One region of the Terribacillus sp. DMT04 genome, then DNA from elsewhere that is predicted to be linked to it. Evidence: riboswitches for the same ligand, from Rfam matches in the RefSeq annotation. Region 1 holds a riboswitch; each other region holds the start of a gene.

Region 1 (3,280 bases):
AAGAAGTAGACGAATTCTTCTTGGAAAAGGGTTCATTTTTTTACATGTATTGCAGTCATCTTGTACAAACTAGTTGCAGTATGTACAAAGGAGGCAATTGGAATGGAAACTTTTCAAGCAGGTGAAGTTGTATATGTAATCATTCGCAATCCCCATGCACAGGGAGTTGCCAATATACAAGAAGCGGCGGTTGTTCATAATCCAGAGAAACCTGGTGAACTGGCTTTGTTTGTTTATGAAACGTACTATCCGTTAACGGATGAAGTGGCGGTCTATCAAGATCTTGGTGAAGCGGAAGAAGCCTATGTGTCTGCTTTTGGTTTATCCGAAGGTGGTTATTATGGTTAAGCCATTCGTACCGCAGCTTGTTTACATTGAACCGAGAGCATTGGAATATCCGCTCGGTGTGAAGCTGCGAGACAAGTTCAAAGATATGGGAGTAGAGATACGCGAAACAACTTCTCATAATCAGGTGCGTAACCTGCCTGGTGATAACGATTTTCAAAAATACCGGACAGCCAAATCAACATTAGTCGTTGGTGTGCGGAAAACATTGAAATTCGATACATCCAAGCCATCGGCAGAATATGCTATTCCGTTTGCAACAGGCTGTATGGGGCATTGTCATTATTGTTACCTGCAGACGACGATGGGATCCAAACCGTATATTCGTACGTATGTAAATACAGATGAGATTTTTGATGCCGCTGAGCAGTATATGAAGGAGAGAGCGCCGGAGGAGACGCGCTTCGAAGCTTCTTGTACGTCTGACATCGTTGGGATTGATCATCTAACCCATACACTCAAGCATGCTATTGAATACTTTGGCCGTTCGGAACATGGTCAGCTGCGCTTTGTCACAAAGTTTGCGCATGTCGATCATTTGCTTGATGCAGATCACAAAGGCCGGACAAGATTCCGTTTCAGTATTAATGACGATTATGTTATAAAGTACTTTGAACCAGGTACATCCCGCTTGAAGGATCGAATAGAGGCGGCTGTGAAGGTAGCCGAAGCTGGATATCCATTAGGTTTTATTGTAGCCCCGATATACCTGCATGAAGGCTGGCAGCAAGGATATCCGGAAATGCTGGAGCATCTTGAAGCAGCATTACCTGCTCATGCCAAAAAGAACTTGACCTTTGAATTGATTCAGCATCGTTTCACGAAGCCGGCAAAACGTGTTATTCAGAAGAATTACCCGATGTCGAAGCTGGAGCTGGATGAAAATAAGCGGAAGTACAAATGGGGCCGCTATGGTATTGGGAAGTATGTGTATCAAAATGATGAACAAGAAGAAATCAAAGACGTGATTGGCAGTAATATTTATAAAATGTTTCCGCAGTCACGAATTGAATATTTTACCTGATACATCCGTTGACAATCTTATCTGTGCATGTGATAGTAAAGGAGACAATTGAATTTCGAGGAAGTCCACTAGGGGTGCCGTTAGGCTGAGATAAGAGTAATCTTAATCCCTTTGAACCTGATCTGGTTAACACCAGCGTAGGGAAGTGGAGCCGGATTCGTGTATCTTACATACTATTACAATGTAAACGAGTCGCTCCATACTTCTGGAGCGGCTTTTTTGTATAGTCCCGGCGCCAATCACCCGAAACAGGGCTTTCTCCAATGAGGAGGAGAATTATATGTTTTCTGCACAGTTGAGAGAAGAAGCAAACCCGGTTTTCGAAGCAATTTATCAGCATCCTTTTGTTGAAGGGGTGGCGAATGGACAGGTGCCGCGCGAAGCATTAATCCATTACGTGAAGGCGGATTATGAGTACTTGACTGCATTTGCTCGAATTTATGGCTTGGCAGTCAGCAAATGTGAGACAAGAGAAGAGATGGCGTTCTTTCAATCGCAAATCCACTTTGTTCTGCACAGTGAGATTCATCCGCATAATGTCTTTTGTAAAGTGGCAGGTGTGGACTATGAGGACTTGCAGAAAATGACACCCCCTCCCGCAGCCGATCACTATATTTCTCATATGATGAACAGCGCTGTACAAGGAGATATGGGAGAACTGATGGCGGCGCTGTTACCTTGTCCATGGACGTATCAGGCACTGGCAGAGCATATTATCGAAACAAAGGCGCCGGACCAGAATAATCCATTTTTAGAGTGGATTATGTTTTATGCAAACAATGAAGATGGAATGCCGGATGTGACAGCCGAACTTTGCAAAAGATTGGATAAATGGGCTGAAACGGCCGGTTCGGCTGCCAAGGAACGCGCGCGGAAAGCATTCTTGAAGAGCTGTATGCTGGAACATAGTTTTTGGGAAATGGCCATTACAGAACAAAACTGGCTGGTACCGCTCGAAAAAGGGGCCGCCCATGTCTAACGTGAAAAGTGCACTAACGATAGCAGGGACAGATCCTTCAGGCGGTGCGGGGATACAGGCGGATTTAAAAACATTTCAAGAGCGCGAGGTATATGGCATGAGTGTCATTACCTCCCTCGTTGCGCAGAACACAACAGGTGTGCACGCACTTCATCATATTCCTGTACCATTTATTGAACAACAACTGCAATCGGTTTACTCAGACATTGAGCCATATGCGGTTAAGACAGGCATGATTGCCTCTGAAGAGATGATGCGTGTTATAGCCAGCGTGCTGGAAAAATCAGCAGCAGCCTATGTGATGGATCCGGTCATGTATGCCAAAAGCGGGCATGCGCTCATGGGCGAGCAATCAAGAGATGCATTGAAGACATACCTTGTTCCGCTGGCAACGCTTGTCACGCCAAATGTGCCAGAAGCAGAAGAACTGACAGGCATGACAATAGAGGATGAAGCTGCTATGAAGCAAGCAGCCAAAAAGATTGTCCAAGAATACGGGGCGAAAGCTGTCCTCTTAAAAGGCGGCCATATGGAAGGGCATGAAGCAGCGGATTGGCTGTATGATGGCGAGGGCTTCACTTCTTATAAAGCGGAGCGCATTCCAACAAAGCATACACACGGAACGGGCTGTACGTATTCAGCAGCAATTACGGCGGAGCTAGCAAAAGGAAAATCTTTGCAGGAAGCCGTGCAAGTCGGAAAAGACTATGTGACAGCAGCTATCAAATATTCGCTGCAGCTTGGAAACGGAAACGGCCCGACGAACCATTGGGGTTACCGGCTGCAAAGCGTACCAGTACAGGAGGAACTGCATAATGGCATATACTGATGTAATACATCAAGTCCGAGACACAAACCCGTTGATTCACTGTATAACAAATCATGTTGTCATCAATTTTACAGCAAACGGTTTGATTGCACTGGGTGCTTCA
Region 2 (3,280 bases), 820 kb from region 1:
CTCACTGATTGCTTTTCCGATTAATCCGCTGATTACCGCACCGCTAATGATACGTACAACCAGCATGAGTACGACGTAGGAAGGATCTAGAGCAGTGAGACCGCCGCGAAAATATCCCCAAATAAAACTTGTGATTGCAGCTCCTATGCCGGCTCCCATCAAAACAAACACATGATAAGAGCGATAACGGGTTATAGCGAAAGCAGCTTCCGCCCCAAGCCCCTGAACGACAGCAGAAAGTATAACAATTGGTCCGACACTGCTGCCAATCAGCACTTCAACAATTCCAGCAATTGTCTCCGAGACAAGAGCGACACCAGGTTTTTGAATGATATAAGCAGCAACAATGGATACGAGGAACCAAACTCCGAAGATAATGTCTGTTCCAATAGGTCCAATCAATCCCATCATCACAACGTTGACAGGGAGAAATACCAAGTACACAATTCCAAATACGACAGCTAGTGCTGCCATAACAACAATATCCTTCATACGCCAGTTCTTCATATGGTTGCTCCTTTGGCAGAAGGACTGTTTGCCGACATGGTAACTGTCATCACAGTATGAGAAGAACCAGATGCTTCTGTTTCGGTAAAGACGTGCTCCAATCCTGTAAACACATCGTATGCATCGCCATCGAGGCGAGTGGAGTAATGTGATTTTGATACCGTAATCCCTTGCGCTCGCATGTTTTCAATTTGTGTGTAAATGATATCCATATAATTACCGCCGCCTAATGGATATAGAGAAAATTTAGAAGCGGTTTCCAGTTTTATATCTTTGGTGTTGTACATATTTAATTTTGTTTCATCTTCTGCCATATACACATCGCCAGTTGAATCACCTGGACATCCGATCGAATAGGTGCCGTTAAAAACAACATGTTCATCTGTTTTCGCGGCTGCTAAAAAGATTGCCGATGTAACATCAAATACATGAGGGATTCTTCCGCGCACAAGTGTAGTCACATCGTCTGTTTCTATCCAAACCTTTGACGTGTCTACTTGATTTAGTGCGTCTAAAATAATTTCCTTAAATTTGTCTGCCATCGGGTAAATCGAAAAACTACAGCCGGCAATGCGGCTTGTTCCACAAACATTTTCCATTATGAATCCTCCTATTTTTTGCATAAAAAAAGCGACTGCACCATAGGGTGCAGTCGCAGAATATATACAAAAAGAGTAAGAGCATTCTGGCTGCACTTCCCCACGCTGGTATTATCCAGATCGAGTTATAAGGGTCAGAACAAATCCTCTCAGCCGTTTCCAGCTCCCCTAGTGCGTCGCAATTTTATGCAATTGTTAGGTATATAGTAAGAAATACACGTACTTTTGTAAAGGGTTTCTTTCCAAATTCTTTGAACTTATAAAGATTTATTCATCTGTTTTCGCTGTTTGCTGGCCGATTTTCAGCTTATTAATTAATGGACCAACAGTAAGACCTTGAATGAGCAAAGAAAATAGTACAACCCCGAAGGTTAAGATGAGTATATTATCTCTGCCTTCAAAAGACTGCGGCAAACTTAATGCCAATGCGATGGACAAACTTCCTCTGAGCCCGCCCCAATTTAATATAAGTTTGTAGGTTGACTCGAAGCCTTTAATCGGCAGTGTGCTTACGTAGATAGCAATCGTTCTTGAAGCTAACACAATGACAATTGCCGCAACAATCAGCCCCCATTTTCCTGATAAATCAATGTTTTGTATTTCTAATCCGATCATTAAGAATATGAGTGAGTTGGCAATCAGCGTTATTGTATCCCAGAAAGAATCAATGTTCATCCTCGTTGTTTCAGACATTCCGATTCTTGCTCCGTAATTCCCCAAGATCAGTCCTGAAACGACGACGGCGATAACACCGGAAACTTCAAAATGCTCGGCAATAAAATAACTCCCGAAAAATAACAGCATAGAAAACACAATTTCCAAAGGATAGTCATCATAAAATTTGAAAATCCGAGAAATAATCCAGCCTAATACAGCACCGACAACAGCGCCGCCTAGACTGAATTTCAAAAATAGTAATAAACCTTGACCAAGGCCTTCCCATCCCATTTCCATATATGTAAGCAAGTACATAGATGCAATTTGAAACAGCACCACGGCAATACCATCGTTAAACAAGGATTCTCCTTCAATGATTGTAGTCAGTTTTTTTGGGACTCCTAACGATTTAAAGATAGAGATAACACTGATCGGATCGGTTGCGCTCATTAATGCTGCAAACGTAAAGGCAACGACAATAGGCAAATCCATGAAGTAATAAACACTGAAACCGACGGCTATAAATGTAATTAGTGTTCCGCCGAATGCCATCGCAATTACAGGTTTCTTCTCTTGGTTTAAGTGAGAAAAAGGTAACTTAATAGACGCGTCACCCAATAATATTGGTAAGAATAAAGAAATCACTACAGCTTGAAATACATTGGATTGAACGATATAGTTCTCTGCTTCTTCTAAAAAGGGAATATCAACAAGACCTAGAATTAATCCGACAAGCACTAAGGCAATCGAATAAGGTTTCTTAAATGTCTTGGATAGAGCAATAACTGTTACAGATATTGCTAGCAGGATAAGTAATTGGATAAATGTTTCATTAAAATGATGCAAGATGATACGCTCCTTAGAAGATGTGCTGGATAATAAATTCTCCTTAATAGTTCCCCAACATGCTGTCTGGTATAGCATGATTTTTTCATATTTAATATTTCTCTACTGATAATCCATTTTGATAAGGAAATAATTGAGTCACTATATAAAAATACTTAAAATGGGTACGTTTTGACAAAGTGTTCGTCTTTCACTTTTGATGATTTACTTGAGACAAGTAATGCCAGCTGGAGAAAAAGATTTAAATACAGTATCTTTTTGAAGAATTTATCAAAAAGTAATTGTATATCTGCAAACGAAAGCTGGGGTAGTATGGAAAATAAAGTGGTTCAAGCAATAGAAAAATACAGCACGCTTTTATCAGGTTCAGCTGACTTGGAACAAATAAAGGATGCTGCTGGTAACGCAAAATTTGTCCTGCTGGGGGAGGCTTCTCATGGTACGTCAGAATTTTATACGGTGCGTGCCGAGTTAACCAAAAAACTTATTATAGAAAAAGGATTTACTTTTATTGCTGTGGAAGGAGATTGGCCGGCTTGTCAGGCAGTGAATCGCTACATCAAGGGCTACGACACAAAACACAATACTGCCCGTGATGTGCTTAGCAATTTCAATAGATGGCCAACATGGATGTGGGCGAACGAAGAGATGATTGACTTGATAGAGTGGAT
Region 3 (3,280 bases), 170 kb from region 1:
GCTTTTTCCATAACTGCCTGTATACCTCCAAGTGTCGGCTTGGTGGACCAATCATTCTCGACTTTTGTCGCTCCGATGATTAGTTCGTTGTTGTTTCGAGGAACAATATAATGCTGATCATGGAATAAGCTGCATGTGAGCGGAGCTTGTGTATTGGTAACAGCAATGCATTCCCCCTTTACAGGAAAGATTGGTGACCCCAAGCCTGTTTGCTCCAAGATAGAATTACTCCAAACGCCACTAGCAATAACGACGCGCTCTGCCTGCCATTTTCCCATGGAAGTTTGTAACTGATAGTGCCCGCCTTCCCGCTCTATCTTCTCAACGCGCGTATGCGTGTGAATTTCGGCACCGAGTACTTGCGCTGCAGAATGAAATCCGCTGCAGGCGATTGCAGGCATGACGTGCACATCTTCTTGCATATGAACAGCACCTAGAACGGATGCTGCTAATCTAGGGGTTTTATCTGTTAAAGATGCACGATCCAGCCACGTTACCCCTTCTAAGGAACACAATTTTAACAGGCTCGCTCTTTCTTCTTCTGTGAAGACAAGCTTTAACAATCCACCTGTACGGCGCTCTATATCTATTCCTGCTAAGGAGCGAATTTCTGCTTCTGCTTCTTCGTATAACTTTTGACTTGTACGCGCAAATGGATAAAGCGAAGTACCGAATTCCTTGTATTCCGAATGAGCGCCAAGCATACCCGCAGCTGCCTGCGTGGAACCTGACCCAATCTCGCCTGCTTCAAGCACATCAACCTGGTAACCTGCTTTCACCAAATAATAAGCAATTGCACTGCCGATGATGCCCCCTCCAACGACCGCTACTTCAGATTGCTTCAAGACGCAAACACTCCTCTTTTAGTTTCTTTACAGCTTCTACTGGATCTTTTGCTGAAAAAATACCACTCATAACAGCAGCACCATCTAGTTCAAGCGCTTTCAATTCTGCTAGCCGGTCTACGGTAATTCCTCCAATTCCAAACAACGGAATAGCAACGCGTCGCTGAATTTCAGCTAAATCGGATAATGGCAGCGGGTCTTTGCCTTTTTTACTGGCTGTCGGAAAACAATGTCCGTATATACTGTACGCTGCTCCGGCAGCCTCCGCCTGAACAGCTTCCTGAAGAGAATGGACCGGTACACCGAACTGAAAACCAGGATATTGTTTTTGTAACTCGAATAACGGAAGTCCGTGTCCTGGTATATGCGCCTGTTGCAAACCAAGCAGCAACGCCACATCCACCCGATCATTAATCCATAACTTGTGACCTGGCAATCCTTCTTTTGCTAACTCTCTGCAAAGCTGATAAATCACGCCCGCAGGTTTGCTTTTCTCTCGAATCTGTACATAATCAACATACGGGTGCACCTTTAACAAGATTCGAAGCAAGCCAGCTGCATCGTGCGCACCATCCGTTACTGCCATCAGTTTGATTATCATCACTCCTTGAATAGGAACAAGACCGGATGCACACAAAAAAACCACTCCCCCGTAGGAAAGTGGTGTGATATCTGCGAATAAATACATACAGAATGCATGCATGTAAAATCGAATGTCGACACTTTCCTACGCAGGTCCGAACCTGTTCAGGTTATGAGGGTTTAAAGAGTCATTACTCTTTGTCTCAGCCCTTATGAAGGGCTCCCCTAGTGTGAAACTTATGAACTTATCCATATCGTAACATAACTAACATATTATGCAAGATGTTTAGCAGAAAAGCAGAGACCATCAAACCACTCTAATGGTCGTCATCTACTTAGTATTTATAAGACTGTCCGCCATCAATCGGAACAACAGTTGCATTGATGAAATCTGCCTGACTTGAAAGAAGGAAAGCAACTAGATAACCTACTTCTTCTGGCTTTCCGAAGCGTTTCATCGGGTTAACACTGACAAATTCTTTACCTGCTTCTTCCCAGTTATCTCCGCCAATCTGACGTAAGGAACCTTCGACCATTGGTGTCATAATTGCACCTGGCGCAATTGCTTTGATACTGACACCGAACTGGCCGTATTCAATACCAGAGTTACGAGTCAAACCAACAACACCATGCTTGCTCGCCGCATAACCAGACTGATTGCCGACACCGCGAATTCCGCCAACAGAAGCAGTGTTAACAACAGAACCATAGCCCTGTTCCTTCATCACTTTAAGGACATGCTGCATACCATAGAAGACACCATTCAAGTTGATGTTAACAACACGATCGAACTCTTCTGTACCGTATTCTTCTGTTAAATTCTGTTTTCCTTCTACACCTGCATTATTAAAGAAGCTATCGATCTTGCCAAATTGCTCTACCGTTTGTTTCACATAAGCCTCAACTTCTGACTCATTCGCACAGTTCGCCTCAATCGTGATGACTTCAGCCTCAGGCGCTGCTGCCAAAATAGCTTGCTTCGTTTCTTCCATTCCTTCTTTATTCAAATCAACAAGCGCAAGCTTCGCTCCTTCTTTTGCTACCTGCACTGCTGCCGCACGACCTAATCCAGATCCTCCACCTGTTATTAAGACAACTTTCTCTTCAAAACGCTTCATGAAAATCTCTCCTATTAGTTTTTTTGATTGCAGTAAATCCGCCATCAATTGGCACAACCACACCATTTATATAAGGTGCATTGCCTGTCAGTAAGAAAGTCACAAGCTCAGCCACTTCCTCCGGCTTGCCTAGGCGCTTCTGCGGAATAGGTTCTGATGCATTGACAAATGCATCAGGATTTTTCTCCTTATATGCACGTACCATCGGCGTTTCAGTCGTACCAGGTGCAATTGCATTCACTACAATACCTTGTGCCGCATATTCCGCAGCCAATGTCTTTGTAATGCCTACCATCGCATGCTTCGTCGCCGAATATGTACCAACAGTTTCCTGGCCAACTACACCTGCTGTCGAGGATGTATTAACAATACGCCCTCCGCCATTGGCAAGCATCACTTCTAACACATATTTCAAACCGTAAAGTGCACCATTAAGGTTAATACCAAGTACCATATCAATCTGTTCAATCGTATTTTCTGCAAATTTAACGCCAGGACCAGAAATTCCCGCATTATTGTAAAACATATCAATAGTTCCAAATTCCTCTATCGTTTTATCTACATAAGCTTTCACTTCTTCAGCTTTGCTGACGTCTGCTTTTACAAATATTGCTTTTGCACCTATTTCTTGAACGAGATGAACTGTCTCCTGTCCAGCGCCATTAGATATATCAACTACAACGATGGAAACGCCTTCTTTAGCAAGTCGTAATGCCACAGCTTGTCCAAGTCCGC

The links. A riboswitch is a leader RNA that binds a small molecule or an ion and turns the genes downstream of it on or off. The one in region 1 is predicted to bind thiamine pyrophosphate.
Region 2: another riboswitch for thiamine pyrophosphate. It lies ahead of KS242_RS06940 (YkoF family thiamine/hydroxymethylpyrimidine-binding protein); the one in region 1 lies ahead of tenA (thiaminase II).
Region 3: another riboswitch for thiamine pyrophosphate. It lies ahead of KS242_RS01650 (thiamine phosphate synthase); the one in region 1 lies ahead of tenA (thiaminase II).

The regions. Positions count from the first base shown of each region.
Region 1 covers NZ_CP077639.1:464,664-467,943, forward strand. Annotated here, with positions in the region: gene KS242_RS02555 (transcriptional regulator SplA domain-containing protein) at 103-348, shown strand; gene splB (spore photoproduct lyase) at 341-1,369, shown strand; TPP riboswitch at 1,430-1,530, shown strand; gene tenA (thiaminase II) at 1,650-2,348, shown strand; gene thiD (bifunctional hydroxymethylpyrimidine kinase/phosphomethylpyrimidine kinase) at 2,341-3,177, shown strand; gene thiM (hydroxyethylthiazole kinase) at 3,161-3,280, shown strand, end outside.
Region 2 covers NZ_CP077639.1:1,279,794-1,283,073, forward strand. Annotated here, with positions in the region: gene KS242_RS06935 (ECF transporter S component) at 1-507, opposite strand, end outside; gene KS242_RS06940 (YkoF family thiamine/hydroxymethylpyrimidine-binding protein) at 504-1,109, opposite strand; TPP riboswitch at 1,187-1,286, opposite strand; gene KS242_RS06945 (cation:proton antiporter) at 1,374-2,609, opposite strand; gene KS242_RS06950 (erythromycin esterase family protein) at 2,922-3,280, shown strand, end outside.
Region 3 covers NZ_CP077639.1:295,596-298,875, reverse strand. Annotated here, with positions in the region: gene thiO (glycine oxidase ThiO) at 1-845, opposite strand, end outside; gene KS242_RS01650 (thiamine phosphate synthase) at 832-1,482, opposite strand; TPP riboswitch at 1,553-1,664, opposite strand; gene KS242_RS01645 (SDR family oxidoreductase) at 1,763-2,545, opposite strand; gene KS242_RS01640 (SDR family NAD(P)-dependent oxidoreductase) at 2,532-3,280, opposite strand, start outside.